Regions from separate parts of the Thermopolyspora sp. NPDC052614 genome, predicted to be linked through region 2. Evidence: predicted binding sites of a transcription regulator. Region 2 holds the regulator's gene; the other holds the start of a gene.

Region 1 (11,399 bases), on a different contig from region 2:
GGGGGCGTCGCCGACGCCGTCACCATGGACCTGGCCGACCGCGCGAGCATCCGCGCCGCCGTGGATCAGGTCGAGAAACTGCACGGGCGGCTCGACGGCGCGTTCAACAACGGCGCGGCCGGCCAGCGGCCCGGCCCGCTCGACACCACGAGCGATGAGGACATCGACCGGCAGTTCGCGGTCAATTTCCGCGCGCACTGGACCGCCATGACCGCCGAGGCCGCGCTCATGCGACGCAACGGCGGCGGGGCGATCGTCAACACCTCCAGCATCGGCAGCCGCCGCGCCAACCCCGCCCTGCCCGCGTACGGGGCCATGAAGCGCGCGCTCAACAGCCTCACCGAGACCGCCGCGGTGACCTGGGCCCGTGAGGGCGTCCGGGTGAACGGCATCACCCCCGGCGGCACCGCCACGGAGATGATGGAGGAGTGGGAGGCGATGAGCCCCGGCGTCATCGCGGCCAGCAAGGCTGCGACGCCGATGGGCCGGATGGCCGAGCCCGAGGAGGTGGCCGAGGTGGCCGCGTGGTTGCTGAGCGACCGGGCCTCGATGGTGACGGGCGCGATCGTGCCGGTGGACGGCGGCGCCGGCGCCTGAGCGGAGGATCCCGCCGCAGGCGGGTCCATCCCTCCGGGGCTTGTCACACGACCCCGGTCGTATCGCACAATCGCCCTTCCACACGGGGTCGTACGGAGATCGGGGCTGCGCCGTGGGCGTGGCGTTGGACCTACGGGTCGCGCCCGTCGCCCGCGCGGCCGCCGTGGCCCGAGACGGTCCGCGTTGACGGGGGGGAGCGGATGGCGAGGCTTCTGCTCGGCACGATCGGCCGGAGCGGGTCCGCGCCGTCCGCGGGTTGACGCGGCCCGAGCGTCCGGGTCAGGGGAGACGCCAGACCGTGGCCGTCTTGATCTCCTCGGCCTCCAGCAGGCCGCTGCCCGGCACCTGGTGGGTGGTGAGGCGGGTGAAGCGGTGGCGGGGCAGGTAGGCGCGGTCGGGGTCGCCGACGACGACGGTGGCGCCGCGCCGCCGGGCGCGTTCCAGGTACGCCATGATGCTCTCGGCCATCGGGCGTTCGTAGAACACGTCGCCGGCGAGCACGACCTCGGTCGCATCCGGATCGAATTCCGTGCTGCGATTCGGGCCGGCTTTCGGGCCCGATTGCGTGCCGGGTTCCGGGCCGGATCGCGGAGCGTGGCCGTAGGGTCGATCGGGCGCGGCGAGCAGGTCGTCCAAGAGCACGGTCACCCGTACGTCGTTGGCCTCGGCGTTGAGGGCGATGGCGGCGCCGGCGAGGGGGTCGATGTCGGCGGCGATCACCGACGCCGCGCCCGCGCGGGCGGCGGCGATGGCGACCAGTCCCGAGCCGGAGGCCAGGTCCAGCACGGCGCGGCCCGCCATCAGCCCCGGGTGGTCGAGGACGTGGCGGGCGAGCGCCAGGCCGCCCGCCCAGGCGAACGCCCAGTACGGCAGGCGGCCGGTGCGCTGCCACAGGTCGAACACCTCGTCGGCGACGCGGAGCCGTACCTCGGGCACGTACGCGGGCGTGGCGGGGCGGGTGCACGCCTCGACCACGGCCTTCGGCGTCGCCGGGAGGGCCGGCGGGGGCGAGGTCATCGGCTGTGCCTCATTGCCGGGGCGGCAGGTGGGGGAGGGGGAGACGGGGGCGGTCGGCCGGGTTGGGGGTGTGCGGGGGGTGCGTGGACAGGCGTTCCAGGGCGACGTCGATGGCGCGGTCGAGTTGGGCGTCGATGCCCTGCGCGTACTCCTGCGGGGTGATGTCGACCTCGATGTCGGGGTCGGTGCCGTAGTTCTCCACGCGCCAGCCGACGTCGTCGAAGGCGAAGGAGAACTCCGGCTGGGTGGTCACGGTGCCGTCGGCGAGGCGGTGGCGGGGCCAGATGCCGATGACGCCGCCCCAGGTGCGCTTGCCGACGAGGGGGCCGAGCTTGAGCAGCTTGAAGGTGTGGCTGAAGATGTCGCCGTCGGAGCCGGCCCACTCGTTGGTGATGGCGACCATCGGGCCGCGCGGCGACTCCGGCGGGTAGGGCTCGGGGACGCCCCAGCGGGGGAAGTCGTAGCCGAGGCGGCGGCGGGCCAGCTTCTCCAGCAGCAGCGAGGAGACGTGGCCGCCGCCGTTGAAGCGGACGTCGACGATGAGGCCCTCGCGGTCGTACTCGGCGAGGAAGCCGCGGTGGAACTCGGCGTAGCCCTCGGGGCTCATGTCGGGGATGTGCAGGTAGCCGACCCGGCCGCCGGTGCGTTCGTGGGTGTGGGCGCGGTTGGCCTCCACCCAGTCGCGGTAGCGCGCGGGCTGCTCGTCGGAGATGGCCTTGACGGTGACGGTACGGGGTTCCTCGTCGCCGCGCCGTATGGTGAGCTGGACCTCCTGGTCGGCCTGGTTGACCAGGCGCAGGCCGGGGGAGGCGGCGGGGCCGATCGGCTGGCCGTCGATGGCGAGCACGGCGTCGCCGGGGCGGACGTCCACGCCGAGGCGGTTGAGCGGGGAGGTGGTCTCCGGGCTCCAGGAGTCGCCGCCGACGATGCGGCCGACGGTGTAGACGCCGTCGCGGTACTCCCAGTCGACGCCGAGTTTGCCCTGCCAGTAGTGCGGGCGGGGGCGGTACTCGCCGCCCATCTCGTAGGCGTGCGAGGTGCCGAGCTCGCCGTGCAGCTCCCACAGCAGGTCGGAGAACTCGCCGCGGGTGCCGACCCGGTCCACCAGCGGCAGGTAGCGGTCGTAGACGCGGTCCCAGTCGACGCCGGCCATGTCCTCGACCCAGAAGTGCTCCTTCTGCAGGCGCCAGGCCTCGCGGAACATCTGCCGCCACTCGGCCTCGGGGCGGACCGAGACCTTGACGCGGCTCAGGTCGATCCAGCCGCTGCTGCGCCCGGGGGAGTCCTCGTCCGGCGGGGTCTCCCCGGCCTTGATGACGCGGAGCCTGCGGTCGGAACGGTACAGCAGGGTGGCGAAGTCGGGGCCGAGGGCGAAGTCGCCGACGTTGCCGATGTAGTGGTCGTGCTTGTACTTCTCGAAGTCGTAGACGCGCAGGCTGCCCGAGGGGGCGTCGGAGTCGGAGTAGTGGCTGTCGCCGAGGGAGCCCTGCACCGGGTAGATGGAGTAGATGGCCTTGCCCTTGATGCCGACGATGCGGCCGTAGCGGCCCTCGGGCACGGGGAACTCGGCGACGCGGCGTTCGATGCCGTCGATCTCGATCTCCAGGGGCTTTTCGGCGTCGTCCCCGTCGGCTCCGTCGCCGCCCGTCGCGTCGGCGTCCTTGGCCTGGTCCTTGGCCTCGTCTTTGGTCTCGTCCTTGACCTGGTCCTTGGCGTCGCCGTTCCCGGCGGCGTCCTTGCCGTTCTCCTCGCCGGTCGGGCCCTTGTCGGCGTCGTGCTGCTCCTTGTCCTTTCCTTCGTCCTTGAGCGGGCGGGGCTGGGGGACGAAGGGGGAGGGGACGTCGGAGCGCAGGGCGATCACGTACGGCCGGGTGCCGAGCGGGAAGCCCAGGTCGAACTGGAGGGAGTCGTAGACGGGGTTGAAGACGCGTTCGCCGATGAAGTAGAGGTAGTCGCCCTCGGGGTCGAAGGCGGGGCGGCGGTCGCGCAGCACCGGCCGGGTGGCGTCGAAGGTCTCGCCGGTCTCGACGCGGCACAGTTTGATGCAGGTGGTCTGGGCGTTGGGGGGATAGGTGTAGGCGAGCCAGTGGCCGTCGGGGGACCAGGCCGGGTCGTCGATGCGGCCGTACCGGCTGGAGTCGAGGACGGTCAGGGTCGCCTCGGCGGGGTCGTCGGCGGTGAGGTCGATCAGCAGCAGCTCGTTGCGGTGGTTGGTGATGACCACCTTGTCGTGTTTGGGGGAGACGAGCAGGTTGGTGGCGCGGCCGGTGTCGAGGTGGGCGAGCCGTACGGGGGCGGCGGTGCCGTCGGCGGTGAGCACCACCAGGGTCTCGCGGTCGGACTCGTCGGCGGCCGCGGCGATCAGGCGCTTGTGGTCGTTGAGCCAGGTGAGCAGGCGGTAGCGGACGCCGTCGGGCTCGCCGTGCTGCAGGACCGGGCCCTCCCAGTTGGCGAAGGAGTAGGCCTTGCCGCGGGTGGTGATGGCCAGGCCGCTGCCGTCGTGGTTGAGGGTGGCGCTGTCGAGGTAGCGTTCGGCGGGGACGAACCGGCGGTTGCGCTGGGTGCGTGAGCTGCCGACCCGGACGGGGACCTGGCGGGACTCGCCCTCGGCGGGGTCGAGCAGGTAGAGGTCGGCGCCGGCGTGGTAGACGAGGCGGTGGCCGTCGCCGGAGAGGTTGCGGGCGTAGTAGTCGGCGTGGTCGGTGTGCCGGCGCACGTCGGCGCCGTCGGGGGTGCAGGAGTAGACGTTGCCGATGCCCTCGTGGTCGGACAGGAAGTAGACGCGGTCGCCGACCCAGCAGGGGGAGGCGAGGTTGCCGGCGAGGGAGAGCAGGCGGGTGAACTCGCCGTCGCCGGTGGGATCGATCCACAGGTCGCCGACGGTGCCGCCCCGGTAGCGCTTCCAGCGGGCCGGGTCGGCGGTGTTGCGACCGAGCACGACGCCGCCGGACGGGCCGTAGGAGATGGAGTTCGCCGGTCCGTACGGCAGGCGGTGGGGCACGTCGGCGGGGTCGGCGGGGTTGATCTTGTGCAGCCATTTGCGTCCGGCGAAGGGTTGCCCGTCGTCGCTGGCGTAGATCACGTTGCCGTCGGGGTCCCAGGTGGTGACGGTGCAGCGGGCGCCCTGGTGGGTGACGCGGCGGGCGGGGCCGCCCTCGGCCGGCATCACGTAGACCTCGTCGGGGCCCTCCTCGCGGCCGACGAAGGCGAGGTGCTCGCCGTCGGGCGAGAAGCGGGGGTAGCCCGCCTCCGCGACGCCCGCGGTCAGGCGGAACGCGCGACCGCCTGCTGCGGGCACCATCCACAGATCGTCCTCGGACACGAACACGATGACGTCACGAAAGATCGTCGGGAAGCGCAGGTAGGCGGGCATCGAATCCCTCACGATGGTGATCAGGCGGTCAACGGCACTATAGACGCGCCTTTAGACAAGGCGAATAAGCGCCGGCCACCTGAAAGCCGGGGTCAGTCCCGTTCCACGTCGGGCTCTAGTACCAGCTCGCCGCGTCGTGCCATCTTCTTGGCCTGTTTCGCCTCGCGGGTGGCCTTGATGGCCGCCTTTTTGGCCTTGCTCGAAGATTTCACAGGTTTCTTACGTTGGTCGCCCATGGTTCCCCCTTCTCATGGGTGCGGGGACGCGCCGCGCGCCCCCTGACAGCGCGCGAGTGATACCCGCAAATGTCGCCAATCACCTCATATGGCGACGAATCGGAGCTTTCCTGGGCAGTGCTTGGCTCAGAGCAGGGTCAGCTGCTCGGCCCCGGGCGCGGGCGCGGCCGGCGGGGGAGCGCTGCCCGCGTGCGCGGGCCTCGCGGCGGACCTGCCGACGCCGTGCCGCTCGGCCAGCTCCCTGACGGTGGCGGCGACGCGCTCCTGGTACGCCCTGGGGGCGTAGGCGCCCCGCCCGTACAGCTCCAGATAGCGGGGGACCAGGCGGGGATGCTCGCGCGACAGCCACGCCATGAACCACTCGCGCGCCCCGGGACGAAGATGCAGCACGATCGGCGTGACGTGGGTGGCGCCGGCCTCGGCGATCGCCCGCACGGTGCGCTCCAGTTGAGCCGGCGAGTCGGTGAGGTAGGGGAGGATGGGCGCCATCAGCACCCCGCAGCCGACGCCGTGCTCGTTGAGCGTGGCGCAGACCTCCAGTCGCTTGCGCGGCGACGGCGTGCCGGGCTCGACCGGCCGCCAGGCCCGCTCGTCGGTGAACCCGACCGACACGTTCGCCTGCACCCCGGTGACGTGCGCGGCCTCGGTCAGCAGCTCCAGGTCGCGCAGGATCAGCGAGCCCTTGGTGAGGATGGAGAACGGCTGGGCGGCGTCGATCAGGGCCCGCAGGATGCCGGGCATCAGGCGGTAGCGCCCCTCGGCGCGCTGATAGCAGTCGACGTTGGCCCCCAGCGCGATGTGCGGCCGCCCGGCCGCGGCCCGCCATCGGGGCGCGGCCAGCTCCCGGCGGGCGAGCTCGGCGGCGTTGACCTTCACGATGATCTTGGAGTCGAAGTCGCGCCCGGCGTCCAGATCCAGGTAGGTGTGGCTCTTGCGGGCGAAGCAGTAGACGCACGCGTGGGAGCACCCCCGGTAGGGGTTGATCGTCCATTCGAAGGGCACGCGCGAGGAGCCGGGGACGCGGTTGATGATCGACCGGGCCTGGACCTCGTAGAAGGTGATGCCCCGGAACTCGGGGGTGTCGAAGGTCCGGACGACCGCCCCCCTGGGGATCAGGGCTGGAGCCGAATCGCCCTCGCCGGTCGCGGACGGCCGCAGATTGTCCCAGCGCATGCCTTGATTAGAACAGCCGTTCGATGATGATCGCAACATGGAAGCCCGTTGTAAATTGCGAGCAACGACACGGCTAATGATCTTCATGTCTGGGCAGAACGTCGCTACAAACCTTGCGTTGCGGGAGGTCCGGCATGGCCTGGTCGCGGGACGAGGAGCGATTGCTTGCGCAGATCGAGCGTCACCTCAGTGACGAGGATCCGCGACTCGCCGCCCGGCTGGAGTCGTTCAACGACCGTGTCGAGCGCAGAGAGAACGCCGAGCGCCGCCGGGCCACCCGACCCGCGCGCCGCCGCCCGAGCCGGTCCACGATCATCATCCTGGTGAGCTGGCTGCTGATCGCGACCCTGATCACCACGCTGCTGATCATGGCGTTCCGCCACGACGCCGCCGCCCTCGCCTTCTGACCGGGGCGGCCCCGGCCCGGTTGCCGCCCAGGCGGCTCTTTCGCATGCCGTTCCCGCCACCGCGTCTCCTGCGCGGTCCCGGGAGGCCGATTCCCGGGGCGTGAAACTCGGCCGCGACGGGCACGGCGACCGCGTCGCCGCCCCCCTCGACCACGACGGCGGACGCCGGATTCCCCCGGTGGCATGAACCGGGCGTGGCCGTTGGGCGTTGGGCCCGGTGCCGGGCTCGGCGGTGCCCGTCTTGCCCGCCGTGCCCTCGGGCGGCCCGGCCTTGCCCGGCGGTCCCCCTGGTCACCACGGCGGACATCATCGGCGCGAACACCAGATTCCCCAGCGACCCGAATAACACGGCGGAGCCGATGCCGGCCGCGCGGATCAGGTGGAGGCGAGGCCGCGCAGGAACTTGGCGGCGACGGGCGCGGCGACCGCGCCGCCTCCGCCGCCGCCCTCGACTACGACGGCGAACGCCAGGTTCCCCCGGTAGCCGATGAACCAGGCGTGGGTGTTCAGCTTGGGCCCGGTGCCGAACTCGGCGGTGCCCGTCTTGCCCGCCGTGCCCTCGGGCAGCCCGGCCTTGGCGGCGGTGCCCCTGGTCACCACGGCCCTCATCATCGGGCGCAGGCGCTCGGCGACGCCGTCGGGCAGCGGCTTGGGCGTGCCCTTACGTTCGGGCGAGGCGACCAGGGTGGGCGGGCGCCAGGAGCCGTCGGCGACGGCGGCGGCGACCCCGGCCATCACCAGCGGGCTGGCGGTGATCCTGGCCTGGCCGAACGACTCGGCGGCGAGTTCGGCGTCGCTGGACGCCAGGGGCATGTTGGGCTTGGCGGCGGGGACGCCGATGCGCGGCGCCTGGTTGAAGCCGAACCATTCGGCCGCCTCCTGCAGCTTGCGGGCCCCCAGGTGCTTGGCGGCGAGCGGCGCGAACGTGGTGTTGCACGAGTGGGCGAAGGAGTCGGTGAACGAGATCGCGCCGAACGCCTCGTTGTCGGAGTTGCGGATCTTCAGGCCGCCGATGACGGCGTTCTTGGGGCAGGTGACCCGCTCGTCGGGGGCCACGCCCTCGGCCAGCAGCGCCGCGGCGGTGACGGTCTTGAACGTCGATCCGGGCGCGTAACCGCCCTCCAGCGCCCGGTTGAAGCCGCCCCGGTTGTTGACGACGGCGAGGATCTCCCCGGTGGACGGCCGGATCGCCACGAGCGAGGTGGGCTTGTCCACGTCCCGCACCGCGTTCACGGCGGCGGCCTGCACCGACATGTCCAGGGTGGTGCGCACCGATTCGCCCTCGGCGCCCTTGAGGGTGTCGAGGGTCTCGGCCGACTTGCCGTCCGCGCCGACCAGTTGGATCGCGGTGCTGGGCGTGCCGGCGAGCCGCTTCTGGAAGGTCGCCTGCAGGCCGGCCTTGCCGATCGGATCCCCCTGCTTGTACGGCGCGCCCAGCCGTGCGGCGTCCTTGGCGTCGGCCTTGTCGACGTAGCCGACGAGTTGCTGCACCGAGCCGCCGACGTCGCCCTGGTCGATGCGGCCGCCGCCGGAGTCGGTGATCGCGGCCCGCTCGGGCCAGGTGGTCTTGAGCGCCAGGCGATTGGTGCCGTCGAGTCGGGGGTGTACGGCCTTCGGCGTCCAGTCCACCGTCCAGCGCCGGTCCTCGACCTTCAGGTCGATGGAGCCCTGGTAGGTCCACCGGCCGGCGTCGCCGATGGCGAGCGTGGCCGAGTAGGCGGCCTTGGCCCGGTCGTCGCCGGTCGTGGTGACGCCGGTGATGCGTACCTCGGTGGACTTCACGCGCAGGTCCTTGGCGAGCCGGTCGTAGGTCGGCGCGAAGTTCGGGGCGCGCTCGCCGAGCTGCGCCCGCATCGCCGCCGTGTCGCCCTTGCTCCAGGCCTGGACGAACCGCTCGGCGGTCTCCTGCGGCGTGCCCTGGGTGCGCAGCAGGTAGTAGGCGCCGCCCGCCCCGGCTCCGGCCACGACTACGACGGCGACGGCGGTGATCGCGATAGTACGGGCCCGCGGCACGTGCTTCCCCCCGGTCGCTCGGTGTCTCCAGCAGACTAGCCCGGAGACGCCGGGAAGGCCGGTCCGCTCCGCCGTTCTAGGGGTGATTTGCGCCGCATTACGCGTTATTCGGCACTCATTCCTGTCGGCGGGCTTTGACGCTGGACGCGTACACCGGGACGTACTCCTGCCCTGAAAGTTTCTGAATGGCCTGCATCACCTGGTCGGTGACCTCCCGGCGGGTACGGGCGTGCCCGGGGTCGCCGCTGAAGGTCATCGGCTCGCCGACGCGTACGCCGATCCTGCGGACGCGGGGGACGGACCGGCCCGGCGGCAGCACCCGGTCGGTGCCGATCATCGCGACCGGGAGCACCGGGGCGCCGGTGGTCAGCGCCAGCCAGGCGACGCCGATCTTGCCCCGGTAGAGCCGCCCGTCGGGAGACCGGGTGCCCTCGGGGTAGATGCCGAAAAGCTCGCCGCGTTTCAGCAGGTCGGCGGCGGCGTCGAGCATGGCCTGGGCGGCCGAGGCGCTCTCGCGGTCGATCGCGATCTGGCCGGTGGCGCGCATGAACATCGCCGTCAGGGGATTGCCGGTGAAGTACTCGGCCTTGGCCACGAAGCTCACCTTGCGGGGCAGCATCAGCGGCAGGAAGGTGGAGTCGAGGATCGACAGGTGATTGGAGGCGAGGATCGCCGGGCCGGTGATGGGGACGTGGTCGGCGCCCTCGATGCGGGGACGCCACAGCAGGTGCAGGAACGGACCACTGACGATCTTGGTGAGGCGGTACAGCACGTGTGTCTCCCGATCTCGGCCGACGAGCCAACCCTATGACTGTGCCCCGGAGGCGGCGCCAGGCCCCGCCGCCGAGGCGACACGGCCGGGACCGGTCGCCCGCGGGCCGGTCGTGTAACGCTCCACCCAGGGCATCCACCGGAAAGCGAAGTGCCCCCCGCGACCTTGGTCACGGGGGGCACGATGCTTTGAGCCGATGTGGCGGTCGCCTCCTCGGCGAGAGGCACAACACGGCTCCAGCCGGACGGTATTCCGTGAAGGCGTTAATTGCGGCCCGGGGGACACAGACCACATCGGCCTCACGACTCTAACCCACGCTCATCGGTGCTTATTCCAGCCACGCCGTCCGGCGCGTGCCGTTTCTCCACCGATCCGCCGTGGTTCGGCGGGTACGACGGCATACGCCCGGACCGGGGATGGGCTCGAACCCGCCGCCCCGGTCGGCCGAGGCGTCGCGTGTCCGCCGCCGGGCCGCTCGCGGGGCCGGGTCAGCGCGGGCCGGCGGCGCCGGGGGAGGGCGTGACCGTGCGCAGCGCCGCCCGGGCGGCCTCCTCCAGCAGGGACAGGTCGCTGCAGGCGGTGGCGAAGGTGAAGCCGTCGTCGAGCATGCGGGCCGCCTCGTCGGCGCTGTGACAGTGCACGCCGCACCCGATGCCGGCGCTCTCGGCGGCGGCGGTGATCCGCTTGAACGCCTGGGCGAACTCCGGCGTGCCGGCCGTCTCTCCCGGGCGTGGCGCGCCGAGCGCGAGGGCGAGGTCGGACGGGCCGATGTAGACGCCGTCGAGGCCGGGGATGCGGCAGATCCGTTCGATGTCCTCCAGGGCTCCGCGCGTCTCGATCATGACGATGCACGCCACGGCCTCGTCGGCGGCGCGGGGGTCGGGGCCGATGCGCAGGTCGGAGCGTGCCGGGCCGTAGCTGCGGGTGCCCGCAGGGGGATAGCGGCAGGCGCTCACGGCCGCCGCGGCCTCCTCCGCGGAGTTCACCAGCGGCACGATCACGCCCTGCGCCCCGGCGTCGAGCAGGCGCCCGATGCGGGCGGGGTCGTTGGCGGCCACCCGGCCGATCGCCACCCCGCCCGCCGCGTCCACGGCGGTGACGGCCGCCACGAACGACGCGTAGTCGATCAGGCCGTGCTGCGTGTCCAGGCAGAGGTAGTCGAAGCCGAGGGTGGCGAGCCGTTCCGCGATGACCGGGCTGGGGGTGATCTGCCAGACCCCGGCGATCCGCTCGCGGCCGCGAAGCCGTGCGGCGAACGTCATGAATGATTCCTTCCGATGGTGCGACGCGTTCCTGCCGCCCCGGAACGGGGTGTGCTGTCACGACTGTGCCCGTCCCAGGCCCGGAACACCCCTGTACGGCCGAACGAAACGATCTCCCGCCATCACTATCTTGATCTACAAAGTAAAGGGGATCGCTTTCTACGGTTACAGAACCCGCAAAACCCATAACCCACCGACACTAACAGCCCCCAAACCGGTTGGCCCCGGGTTCGTACTGCTGGACCACGTGACGAACCTGGCCGCCCGCGATCGCATGGCCGCCGTGACGTTGACCGTTCGCCGAGGTGCCGTGGAACGCGCCGTACTACGAGCGGCGCGGATTCCGGCGGCCGGGCGAGCCGGAGCCGCGCCCGGTCCGCGCCGGATCCTCGGGCGCGAGGCGCGGCAGTGCCCGGACCGGTGGCCGCGCGTGGCCATGCGGCGCGATCTTGCCCGATGGCGGGTGATGACCGGATCGTTCCGCATCGGGGCCTGATCATGCCTTATGAGCGGGCAGGGGGCGGGGCGACGATTGTGGCATGAAAAACG
Region 2 (11,399 bases):
TGCCGTTGAGGACCGGGTAGACCCTGGCCTCGGGCCCGAAATGGGATCGGAACACCTCGCGCAGGCGCTCGGTGTAGACGTCATCGCCGTAGCCGGCCTGATGGCCCCCGTTGGCTGCGGCGATGGCGGCGAGGATCTCCGGGTGCACGCCCGAGCTGTTGTCGCTGGCGAAACCACGGAAGTCCACATCATGCATGCTCACGCGGCGTTGTCCTTCGTACGGCTGATTGCGGATGAAAGGGTGATTCAAGCCGACTTCAGGTGAAGATGGAACCATGGACCTGATCCCCATCGGTGAGGCGGCCCGCATGCTCGGCGTCAACGCCTCGGCGCTGCGCTACTACGAGGAGCGCGGCCTGGTCGGTCCGGCGGGCCGCGTCGGCGGCAGGCGCGTGTACGGCAGGGCCGAGCTGCGCCGGCTCGCCTTCGTGCACATGGCCCAGACGATGGGCTTCAGCCTCGACACCATCGCCGAGGTGCTGGACCGGCCGGGCGACCGGTGGCGCGAGGTCCTCGTCGAGCGCATCGCCGCCCTCGACGAGCTGATCGCCCAGGCCCGCGAGACGCAGCGCTTTCTCGCCCACGCCCTGGAGTGCCGGGCCGAACATCCGGTGCAGGAGTGCCCGACGCTCACCGCCGTGCTCGACCGGCGGCTCGCCGGCGCGAGCCTCGCCGAAATCGCCGCCGACCACCACTCCGGCTCGTCCCACCACGCCGTGACGCCCTCGGGCTGACCCGGCGGCGGGTGCGCCGTGGCCGGGCGCGCGGCGTGCGGCCCGCGGCGGCCCGCATGTCAGGGCATCGGGTCCAGCATTCGATGGGGCTCGCGCAGGGCGCGGCTCACCGGGTCCTGGCGCTGGCAGCTGGCGCCGGGGCCGGGCCGTATCTCCACCTCCTCCAAGGGGACCGGCGTACGGCAGGTGTCGCAGATCGTGGTGCCGACCAGGCGGGTGCCGCAGGCGACGTGGAAGTACAGGCGGCGCGGGCCGTTCGCGGTCAGGTGGCGTTCGCCCCAGCTCGCCAACGTGAACATCGGGGCCCACAGGTCGCGGCCCATCTCCGTCAGGACGTACTCGTCGCGGGGCGGCGTGTCCTGGTAGCGCCGCCGTTCCATGATCCCGGCGTCGACGAGGGTCTGCAGCCGCTGCGCGAGCACGGCCCTGGGCAGGTCCAGGTGGGCGAGGAAGTCGCCGAAGCGGCGGACGCCGTAGAGGGCGTCGCGGATCACCAGGAACGTCCAGCGCTCGCCGATCAGTTCCAGCGCGCGGGCGAGGGAGCAGTCCTGGCCCGCGTAGTTCTTGCCCAGCCCCATACCGGGATCCTAGTTCATTCACCGAACTTACGTGTGTTACGGTTTGGGCCATAGTTCAATGAATGAACCAACCCGGAAGGCCCGGCATGACCGTCACCTCCGTGCAATCCCCTGCTCCTCCCGTCCCGGCGACCGCGCGTTCGACCCTGGTGGTGTCGTGCGCCGCCCTCCTCCTCGTTCTGATCAACTACACGGTCCCCGCGGTGACGCTCCCCCTGACGGCGGCCGGGCTGGGCGCGGGGGTCACCGGGCCGGTGTGGATCCTCAACGGCGTCACCCTCGGCATGGCCGCCCTGCTGCTGATCGCCGGTGTGATCGCCGACGATCGCGGGCGCCGCCGCACCTACCTGGGCGGCATGGCGCTGTTCGCCGTCGCGAGCGTCGCGGCCGCCGCCGCCCCCGGCACCGCCGTGTTCGTCACCGCCCGGGTGCTGCAGGGCGCGGCGAGCGCCGCCCTGCTCGCCGCCGGACTGGGCGCGGTCGGCCACGCGTACCCGGCCGGGCCCGAACGGCTCAAGGCCACCGGCCGCTACGGCGCGATGCTCGGCCTCGGCATCCTCATCGGCCCCTTCGTCGCCTCGGGCGTCACCGCCGTCGCCGGCTGGCGCGGCACCTACTGGCTGATCGCCGTCGCCGCCGTGCTGCTGCTCGTCCTCGGCGCCCGCCTGCTGCCCGAGTCGCGCGCGGACCGGCCACGCAGCCTCGACCTGCCGGGCGTCGTCACGCTCGGCCTCGGCCTGGCCGCGCTGCTCACCGGCATCACCGAGGGCCGGCTGGGCTGGACGCGTCCCATCGTCCCGATCGCCCTGGGCCTGGCGGCGGTCCTGTTCCTGGCGTTCACGCTCATCGAACGGCGTCGCGCGGAGCCGATGCTCGACCTGAGCCTGCTGCGCCGGCCGCTGTTCGCCGTCGCCTCCGCCGGGGCGTTCGTCGTCGGCCTCGCCGTCGTCGGCCCCATGACGTTCCTGCCGACCGTGCTGCAGCTCGCCCACGGCGTCACCCCGTTCGGCACCGCCGTGCTGTCCAGCGTCTGGTCCGGCGCCTCGTTCCTGGTCGCCCTCCAGGCACGCCGCGTACGGCTCGGCGGCCGGGCCCTGCTCGCCCTCGGCATGCTGCTGTCCGCCGCCGGCTACCTGCCCCTGCTCGGCATCGGCGGCCACTGGTCCCCGCCCCTGACCGTCCTCGGCCTGCTCATCGCGGGCGTCGGCAGCGGCTTCATCAACGCCGCCCTCACCCACCTGTCCATCGAGAGCGTCCCGCCCAGCCAGGGCAGCATGGGCGCGGGCGCCAACAGCACCGCCCGCTACGTCGGCTCGGCCCTCGGCATCGCCGCGATCGCCTCCGTGGCAGGCCTGCGCGGCTTCGCCGACGGCGTCGGCATCACCCTGCTCGCCGGCGCCGCCCTCGTCGCCCTGACCGCCCTCGCCACGTTCCTCGTCCGCAGGGCCTGACCGCCCCAGCGCCGGCCCCGGATCCTGCAACCGCGCCGAGCGCCTGGCCTCCTCCGAGGCCAGGCGCTCGCCGTATCAGCCATCATGTCGATGGCCGAGACGGAACCGGTTGTTGCTCAAACCGGTTGTTGTTCAAACCAGTTGTTGCTCAGCTGCAGCCGCTGGTGCTGCCGCAGCCCTCGCAGACGTAGCAACTGCCCGCCGGGCGCATCTTCGTGCCGCAGGTCATGCACAGCGGGGCGTCGGCGGTGCGGCCCATGTGGCTTTCCAGGGCCTCCATGGTGCTGTGCGGCTCCGGCTCGACGGGGCGCTTCGGCTCGACGGGCTTGGGCGTCTCCTCGATCGGGGCGGACTGGGCCAGGGCCTCCGGGTCGACCTCCTGCAGGGCGCCCGGGTCCTCGCCGCGGGCCTGGGCGGCGCGCTCGCTCGCGGAGAAGATCCCGAGGGCGGCGCGCTCCTCGTAGGGGAGGTGGTCCAGGGCGAGCCTGCGGAAGATGTAGTCCATCACCGAGGCGGCCATGCGGATGTCCGGGTCGTCGGTCATGCCGGCCGGCTCGAAGCGCATGTTCACGAACTTGCTGACGAACGTCTCCAGCGGCACGCCGTACTGCAGGCCCACCGAGATCGCGACGGAGAAGGCGTCCATCACGCCCGCGAGCGTGGAGCCCTGCTTGGACATCTTGAGGAAGACCTCGCCGAGCCCGTCGTCGGGGTAGGACGAGGCGGTCATGTAGCCCTTGGCGCCGCCCACGGTGAACCGGGTCGTGGTGCTCGGCCGCTTGTGCGGCAGGCGACGCCGCGTGGGCCGCGGCACCTCGATCACCTTGACGGCCGGCTCCTCGGCCTTCTTGTCCTTGTCGCCGTTCTTGGCCGCCGACAGCGGCTGGCCCACCTTGCAGTTGTCCCGGTAGACGGCCAGGGCCTTCAGACCGAGCTTCCAGCCCTCCATGTAGACCTGCTCGATGTCTTCCACCGTGGCCGATTCGGGAAGATTGACCGTTTTGCTGATCGCGCCGGACAGGAACGGCTGGGTGGCGGCCATCATGCGGACGTGGCCCATCGGCGCGATGGCCCGCTCGCCCATCGCGCAGTCGAAGACCTCGTAGTGCTCGGGCCGCAGGCCGGGAGCGTCGATGACGTGACCGTGCTCGGCGATGTGCTCGACGATGGCCTCAACCTGCTCAGGCTGGTAGCCGAGCTGCTTGAGGGCGCGCGGGATCGTCTGGTTCACGATCTGCATGGAGCCGCCGCCGACGAGCTTCTTGAACTTGACCAGGGCCAGATCGGGCTCGATACCCGTGGTGTCACAGTCCATCATCAAGCCGATGGTTCCGGTCGGAGCCAACAGGCTGGCCTGCGCGTTGCGGTAGCCGTGGCGCTCGCCGAGGCGCAGGCACTCCTGCCACTGGCGGGTCGCCTCGGCGTGGATGGACTTGGCCATCGGCTCGATGGTGCGCAGGTCGTCGTTGGCGCCCGCGTGCTTGCGCATGACGCGCTTGTGGGCCTCGGCGTTGCGCTCGTAGCCGTCGTACGTGCCGACGACGCCGGCGAGTTCGGCGCTGCGGCGGTAGGAGGTGCCGGTCATCAGCGAGGTGATGGCGGCGGCGAGGGCGCGGCCGCCATCGGAGTCGTAGGCGTGGCCGGTGGCCATCAGCAGCGCGCCCAGGTTGGCGTAGCCGATGCCGAGCTGGCGGTAGGCGCGGGTGGTCTCGCGGATCTTCTCGGTGGGGAAGTCGGCGAAGGTGATGGAAATGTCCATCGCGGTGATGATCAATTCGACGATCTTCACGAAACGCTCGACGTCGAAGGTGTCATCGTCGGTCAGGAATTTCAGGAGATTGATGGAGGCGAGATTGCAGGACGAATTGTCCAGGTGCATATATTCGCTGCACGGGTTGCTCGCCGTGATTCGACCGGTTTCCGGGGAAGTGTGCCAGTCGTTGATGGTGTCGTCGTACTGAATGCCCGGGTCCGCGCACTCCCAGGCGGCCTGGGCCATCTTGCGGAACAGCGCCTTGGCGTCCACCTTTTCAATGACCTCGCCGCTCAGCCGGGCCCGGAGGCCGAACTGCTCGCCCCGCTCGACGGCGCGCATGAACTCGTCGGTGACCCGCACCGAGTTGTTGGCGTTCTGGTACTGGACCGACACGATGTCCTTGCCGCCGAGGTCCATGTCGAATCCGGCGTCGCGGAGGGCGCGGATCTTGTCCTCTTCGCGGGCCTTGGTCTCGATGAACTCCTCGATGTCGGGGTGGTCCACGTCGAGCACGACCATCTTCGCGGCCCGCCGGGTGGCGCCGCCCGACTTGATCGTGCCGGCCGAGGCGTCGGCGCCGCGCATGAAGGACACCGGGCCGCTCGCCGTACCGCCGCTGGACAGCAGCTCCTTGCTGGAGCGGATGCGGGAGAGGTTCACCCCGGAGCCGGAGCCGCCCTTGAAGATGACCCCCTCCTCCTTGTACCAGTCGAGGATCGACTCCATCGTGTCGTCCACGGACAGGATGAAACAGGCGGAGACCTGCTGCGGGGAGGCGGTGCCGACGTTGAACCAGACCGGCGAGTTGAACGCGAAGAGCTGGTGGACCAGGGCGTACTTCAGCTCGTGCTCGAAGATCTCGGCGTCCTCGTCGGAGGCGAAGTAGCCGTGCTCGCGGCCGGTGCGCACGTAGACCCCGACCACGCGGTCCACGAGCTGCTTGAGGCTCCACTCGCGCTGGGGGGTGCCGACGGCGCCGCGGAAGTACTTGGTGGTGACGATGTTGGCGGCGTTCACCGACCAGAAGGTGGGGAACTCCACGCCGCGCTGCTCGAAATTGACCGAGCCGTCGCGCCAGTTGGTCATGACGACGTCACGACGCTCCCAGTCGATCTCGTCATAGGGGTGCACGCCGGGAGTGGTGAAGATCCGCTTCATCTTCAGGCCGGTCCTGCGCCCCCGCTTGCCTCCGCGCGGGGCCGCCCCGCCGGTGGCCTCGCTTGCGGTGTCGGTCATGACTCCCCCTTCCGGGCTCCGCGGAGCCCTTGGTCGAACCGCCGGGCCCCCGCCGAGCCCGGTGCCGGATTGTCCGGGCCCGCCGCCGGGCCCGGTGTTGGACACACGTCGTCCGCGCGCCGCGGCTCCATGACTCTCATGGGGCAAGGAGCCGTTCGCCCGACCCCTGAAGGCCCCCTGAGACCCCTGGTGCCCCTGTGAGGCCCTGTGAGGCACTGCCCCGGCGCGCCTGTTCCTCGCCTTGTCGATCGCTTGTTGATCCGCCGGATTCACGCCCGCTGTTCGTCGCGGACAGCGCGTAGTTGCTTGATCTCGGCCTCGAAGTCGGCAAGTGTCTCGAAGCCGCGGTAGACCGACGCGAACCTGAGGTAGGCCACCTCGTCCAGGTCGCGCAACGGGCCGAGGATGGCGAGCCCCACCTCGTTGGAGGGGATCTCGGCGACGCCGGTCGCCCGGATGGCCTCCTCCACCCGCTGGCCGAGCTTGGCCAGCGAGTCCTCACTGACCGGCCTTCCCTGGCAGGCCCGCCGTACGCCGGCGATGACCTTGTCGCGGGAGAAGGGCTCGGTCACCCCGCTGCGCTTGCTCACCATGAGCAGCACGGTCTCCTGTGTGGTGAACCTGCGCCCGCACTCGGGGCAGGTGCGCCTGCGGCGGATCGCCGCGCCGTCCTCGGTGGAACGGCTGTCGATGACCCTGGTGTCCGGGTGTCGGCAGAATGGGCAGTGCATCGCGCCGTTTCCCCCTTTCCCCAGGACCCCCGGACTTCACGGAACGCTCGCGCACGCCCTGCGGCGTACCACAGTGCGGTAATGGAAACACAAGCTATGGTGAAGTACAGCGGTGTAACTACTACATCTTGTGGTCCCCACCCTAGAAGTGCCCAACCGTGAGCGCAAGTCGAGAGCGGCACCCGGCCGCGAAAGCACTGCTCACCGGCCACAAGACGGCTGCGCCGTCGGCGTGTCGCAACGGGCGGCCGGGACGCGGGTGCGGCTGTGTGACCACGGCAAACGATGCGCCAGAGGGGACATCCGGAACAGACGGGAACTTCCCCGTCACGCGTCAAACGGCGAGCGAACGGCGAGGTTCGGTCAATGGCCGGCCAAGGCGGCCAAGGCGGCAGGGGCGGCGAGGCGGTCCGCGGACGCGATGCTCATGCCGACCCGCGTGCCCAGCAGCAGCGCCCCCGCAACGGCCACCAGGACCGCCACCGCCACCAGGACCCGGCCCCGTCTGGTCAGCCGGACCGGCCGCCGCCCCACCGGCGGCCGCCTCATCGGCCGCCGTCGCTCCGGCCGCCGTCGGGCCGGCTGCCGTCGGGCCACGGTCTCGCGCCCGTAGGCCGCCGTAGCGCCCCGCCGCGCCCTCCCGACCGGCCGCGACCCCGCACCGCCCCCGGCCGCCCCGGCAGGCGCCGTATCGGGGCCCCGGCGCTTCTTCGCGGCGACCCGCGAGTCGGGCGCCGGGGGCGGAGGCCTGTGGCCGGAGGCGCGGCGCGGCGGAGGCGGGGTGGTCCTCGCCGCAAGCTCCGAATCGCGTGACGGCACGGATTCGGTGCGCGGGCCGGAGCTTTTCCGGATCTTTCCCGCTTTGGCCGATCGCATTGCGCACGTAATCGGGATGACCGGGGCAAGGTGTTCGGCGGGCGCTCGGCCGGGAGACGATGTGGCGCTCGCGCGAGCGGGCTCGCCAGGGGGTCTGATCCGGGATGTTGACGCGTCGGGCCGCATTGCCGCCTCCCTAACCGCGAGAATCGGATTCAGAAGTAAGATCGAAATCGAACACCATATCGATCGAACTCCCGTACGATGTTGTACACCACGGCACCGTCATTTTCGAGGACTCTCGAACAATTGTTTGATGATGATCTTGAATAGAGGTACGGTCGCTGTGTGCGACACAAAGAATACGGATCGGAAGGTCGGCACGTGACCGGGTTCGACGGGTCACGCCGCGAGGAGGATTCATGACCGAAAACAACGAGGCGGGCACACCCGTCGACTTGGCGGTACGCCGACGCGACTCCCTGGGGCTCACCCCCCGGCAGCGCAAGATTCTCGAGGTGATCCGCGACTCGGTGCAGCGGCGCGGCTATCCGCCCTCGATGCGCGAGATCGGCGAGGCCGTCCAGCTCACCAGCACCTCGAGCGTGTCGCACCAGCTCACCGCGCTGCAGCGCAAGGGCTACCTGCGCCGCGACCCGCACCGCCCGCGCGCGCTGGAGGTGCGGCTGCCCGGTGAGCCGGTGCTGTGGGTGGACCCCGACGCGGGCACGGAGGAGCCCGGCATCAACCGCCCCACGGCCGCCTACGTGCCGCTGGTGGGCCGCATCGCCGCCGGTGGGCCGATCCTCGCCGAGGAGCGGGTCGAGGACGTCTTCGCGCTGCCCAAGCAGCTCGTCGGCGAGGGCACGCTGTTCCTCCTCCAAGTGGCCGGAGACTCGATGATCGAGGCCGCGATCGCCGACGGCGACTGGGTGGTGGTGCGCCAGCAGCCCGTCGCCGACAACGGCGACATCGTCGCGGCCATGATCGACGGCGAGGCGACGGTCAAGACCTTCAAGCGCAAGGACGGCCACGTCTGGCTCGTCCCGCAGAACTCCTCCTACGATCCGATCCCCGGCGACGAGGCCACGGTTCTGGGTCGCGTGGTGGCCGTCCTCCGCCGCCTCTGACCTCTTCGCGCGCTCCTCGGGCCACCCCAGGCCGCCTCCGGGCGGCCTGGGAGCCGCGGCATCTGCCGATCATCCCGCCATCGGCGCATGGACGTGCTTCGAGGGGCCTGCGGACGCCGCGCACGGGGGCGGCGGCGCACGGCCGGGCGTCGTGTCGGCCACGTGAGGTGGGCACCGGCCTGCCTGCCGCCGGATGAGCGGCGACCGCCCCCGACGAGCCGAGAGTGACGGGTGCGGGGTAAGCGATCAGATCGCCGGGCCGCGAAGCGCCGGGAGAGCTTGACGCTCCGGCACCGGCCCAGCAGCGCTCGGCGGGTCCAGCAGCGCCCGGCGGGGCCGACAGAGACCCCGCCGGGGGACGTTCACCCGACGGACGCCGTCAGGGGACGATGTTGACCAGCTTCGGCGCGCGGACGATCACCTTGCGGGGGGCGCCGGACAGGTAGCCCTGGACCTTCTCCGAGGCGAGCGCCAGGGCCTCCAGGTCGGCGTCGGAGATGTCCGGGGAGACCTCCAGGCGGTCCCTGACCTTGCCGGCGACCTGGACGACGCAGGTGACCGACTCGACGACCAGCAGGGCGGGGTCGGCCTCGGGCCAGGGGGCGCGGGCGATCGTCGGGCCGTGGCCCAGCCGCTCCCAGCCCTCCTCGGCCGCGTACGGCGCGACCAGGGAGAGCATGATGGCCAGCGTCTCGGCGGCCTCGCGGACGGCGGGGTCGGCCGCGCCGGGGCCGGAGTCGATCGCCTTGCGGATGGCCGAGGTCAGCTCCATCATGCGGGCCACGGCGACGTTGAACCGCTGCGCCTCGATCAGCCGGGTGACCTCGTCGATCGTGCGGTGGGTGACCCGGCGCAGTTCCTCGTGGCCGCCCGCGAAGGAGATGCCGGGGGCGGTGGCGGCCCCGGCCTCGACCATCACGCGGAAGGCGCGGGACAGGAACTTCTGCGACGCGCCCGGCGAGACGTCGGCCCAGTCGATGTCGTCCTCCGGCGGCCCGGCGAAGACCATGGTCAGCCGGATCGCGTCGACGCCGAACTCCTCGATCTGCTGGCCCAGATCGACGCCGTTGCCCAGCGACTTCGACATGGCCTTGCCGCCGTTGATCACCTGGCCCTGGTTGAGCAGCCGGGTGAACGGCTCGGTGAAGTCGACCATGCCCATGTCGTACAGGACCTTGGTGAAGAACCGCGCGTACAGCAGGTGCAGCACGGCGTGCTCCACGCCGCCCACGTACTGGTCGATCGGGCCCCACCTGCGCACCGGCTCCTGGTCGAACGGCGCGTCCTCCAGCTGGGGCGAGCAGTACCGCAGGAAGTACCAGGAGGAGTCGACGAAGGTGTCCATCGTGTCGGTGTCCCGCTTGGCGGGGCCGCCGCACTTGGGGCAGTCGACGTTGACCCACTCGGTGGCCGAGGCCAGCGGGGAGACGCCCTTGGGCGCCAGGGCCTCGCCGCGCAGGTCGGGCAGGGTGACCGGCAGCTGGTCGTCCGGTACGGGGACCTCGCCGCAGTCGGGGCAGTGGATGATCGGGATCGGCGTGCCCCAGAACCGCTGGCGGGACAGCAGCCAGTCGCGCAGCCGGTAGTTGACCGCGGCGGTGCCGGTGCCGTCGGCCTCCAGGATCTCGATGATCTTCGCGATCGCCTCGGCCTTGCTCAGCCCGTCCAGCGGCCCGGAGTTGACCAGCGTGCCCTCGCCCGGCGTGGCGACGCCGGTCTCGCCCGGGTCGGCCAGGCCGGTGTGCACCACGACCTTCACCGGCAGGCCGAACTTCAGCGCGAAGTCCAGGTCGCGCTGGTCGTGCGCGGGCACCGCCATGATCGCGCCGTGGCCGTAGTCGGCCAGCACGTAGTCGGCGGCCCACACCGGCAGGCGCTCGCCGTTCACCGGGTTGATCGCGTACGTGCCCAGGAAGACGCCGGTCTTCTCCTTCTCGGTGGACAGCCGCTCGATGTCGGACAGCTTGGCCACCTCGGCCCGGTACGCCTCCAGGGCCTCCCGGCGGTCGGGCGCGACGATCTCCTCGGCCAGCGGCGCGTCGGCGGCGACCACGAAGAACGTGGCGCCGAACAGCGTGTCCGGCCGCGTGGTGTAGACGGTGACGGGCTCGTCGCGGCCCTCGATGCGGAACTTGACGTCCGCGCCGGTGGACCGGCCGATCCAGTTGCGCTGCATGGTCAGCACGCGCTCGGGCCAGCCGCCCTCCAACTGGGCCATGTCGTCGAGCAGCCGCTGCGCGTAGTCAGTGATCTTGAAGTACCACTGGGTCAGCTCACGGCGGATCACCTCGGCGCCGCAGCGCTCGCAGTGGCCGCCCACCACCTGCTCGTTGGCGAGCACCGTCTGGTCCTGCGGACACCAGTTGACCAGCCCGCCCTTGCGGTAGGCCAGGCCGCGCTCGAAGAACCGGTTGAACAGCCACTGGTTCCACCGGTAGTACTCGGGGTCGCTGGTGTGCAGGCGGCGCGACCAGTCGAAGGAGATCGCGTAGCGGCGGAACGACGCCGCCTGCGTCTCGATGTTGGCGTAGGTCCACTCGGCGGGGTGCGCGTTGCGGCGGATCGCGGCGTTCTCGGCCGGCAGGCCGAAGGAGTCCCACCCGATCGGGTGCAGCACGTTGTAGCCCTTGTGGAACCAGTAGCGGGCCACCACGTCGGCGATGGCGAACACCTCTCCGTGACCCATGTGGAGGTCGCCGGAGGGGTAGGGGAACATGTCGAGCAGGTACTTGCGAGGGCGGTCGTCGTCCGGGTCCTCGCCGGCGCGGAACGGGTCCAGTTCCTCCCAGCGTCGCTGCCACTTCTCCTGCAGCGCCTTCGGCTCGTACTGCTCGCTCATGGGTGATTGTCCCTTTGGTTATGTCTGCGCCGGTGAACGACCGATCCGACCCACAAAGAAGCCCCCCGCTCACACGAGGGGCAGCCGCATCGACCGGTCACGTGCTCAACGTGGTCGATGCGGCCTGC

The links. The regulator LexA, encoded in region 2, represses DNA repair genes until DNA is damaged. The targets are predictions, from matches to a motif close to TCGAACANNTGTTCGA.
Region 1: the regulator LexA is predicted to act here: its motif matches at 6,405-6,420, upstream of AB0K60_RS14795 (Rv2578c family radical SAM protein).

Annotation. Positions count from the first base shown of each region.
Region 1 is NZ_JBFATZ010000006.1:45,873-57,271, reverse strand. Features, by position in the region: gene AB0K60_RS14815 (SDR family oxidoreductase) at 1-597, shown strand, start outside; gene AB0K60_RS14810 (50S ribosomal protein L11 methyltransferase) at 877-1,614, opposite strand; gene AB0K60_RS14805 (PDZ domain-containing protein) at 1,625-4,999, opposite strand; gene AB0K60_RS14800 (hypothetical protein) at 5,080-5,223, opposite strand; gene AB0K60_RS14795 (Rv2578c family radical SAM protein) at 5,350-6,396, opposite strand; gene AB0K60_RS14790 (DUF3040 domain-containing protein) at 6,531-6,803, shown strand; gene AB0K60_RS14785 (penicillin-binding transpeptidase domain-containing protein) at 7,179-8,816, opposite strand; gene AB0K60_RS14780 (lysophospholipid acyltransferase family protein) at 8,932-9,588, opposite strand; gene AB0K60_RS14775 (aldolase/citrate lyase family protein) at 10,077-10,850, opposite strand; gene AB0K60_RS14770 (cysteine hydrolase family protein) at 11,390-11,399, shown strand, end outside.
Region 2 is NZ_JBFATZ010000001.1:179,085-190,483, reverse strand. Features, by position in the region: gene AB0K60_RS00765 (low specificity L-threonine aldolase) at 1-196, opposite strand, end outside; gene AB0K60_RS00760 (MerR family transcriptional regulator) at 276-734, shown strand; gene AB0K60_RS00755 (helix-turn-helix domain-containing protein) at 794-1,312, opposite strand; gene AB0K60_RS00750 (MFS transporter) at 1,375-2,763, shown strand; gene AB0K60_RS00745 (vitamin B12-dependent ribonucleotide reductase) at 2,912-5,755, opposite strand; gene nrdR (transcriptional regulator NrdR) at 6,025-6,486, opposite strand; gene AB0K60_RS00735 (hypothetical protein) at 6,850-7,035, opposite strand; gene lexA (transcriptional repressor LexA) at 7,725-8,432, shown strand; gene leuS (leucine--tRNA ligase) at 8,812-11,271, opposite strand.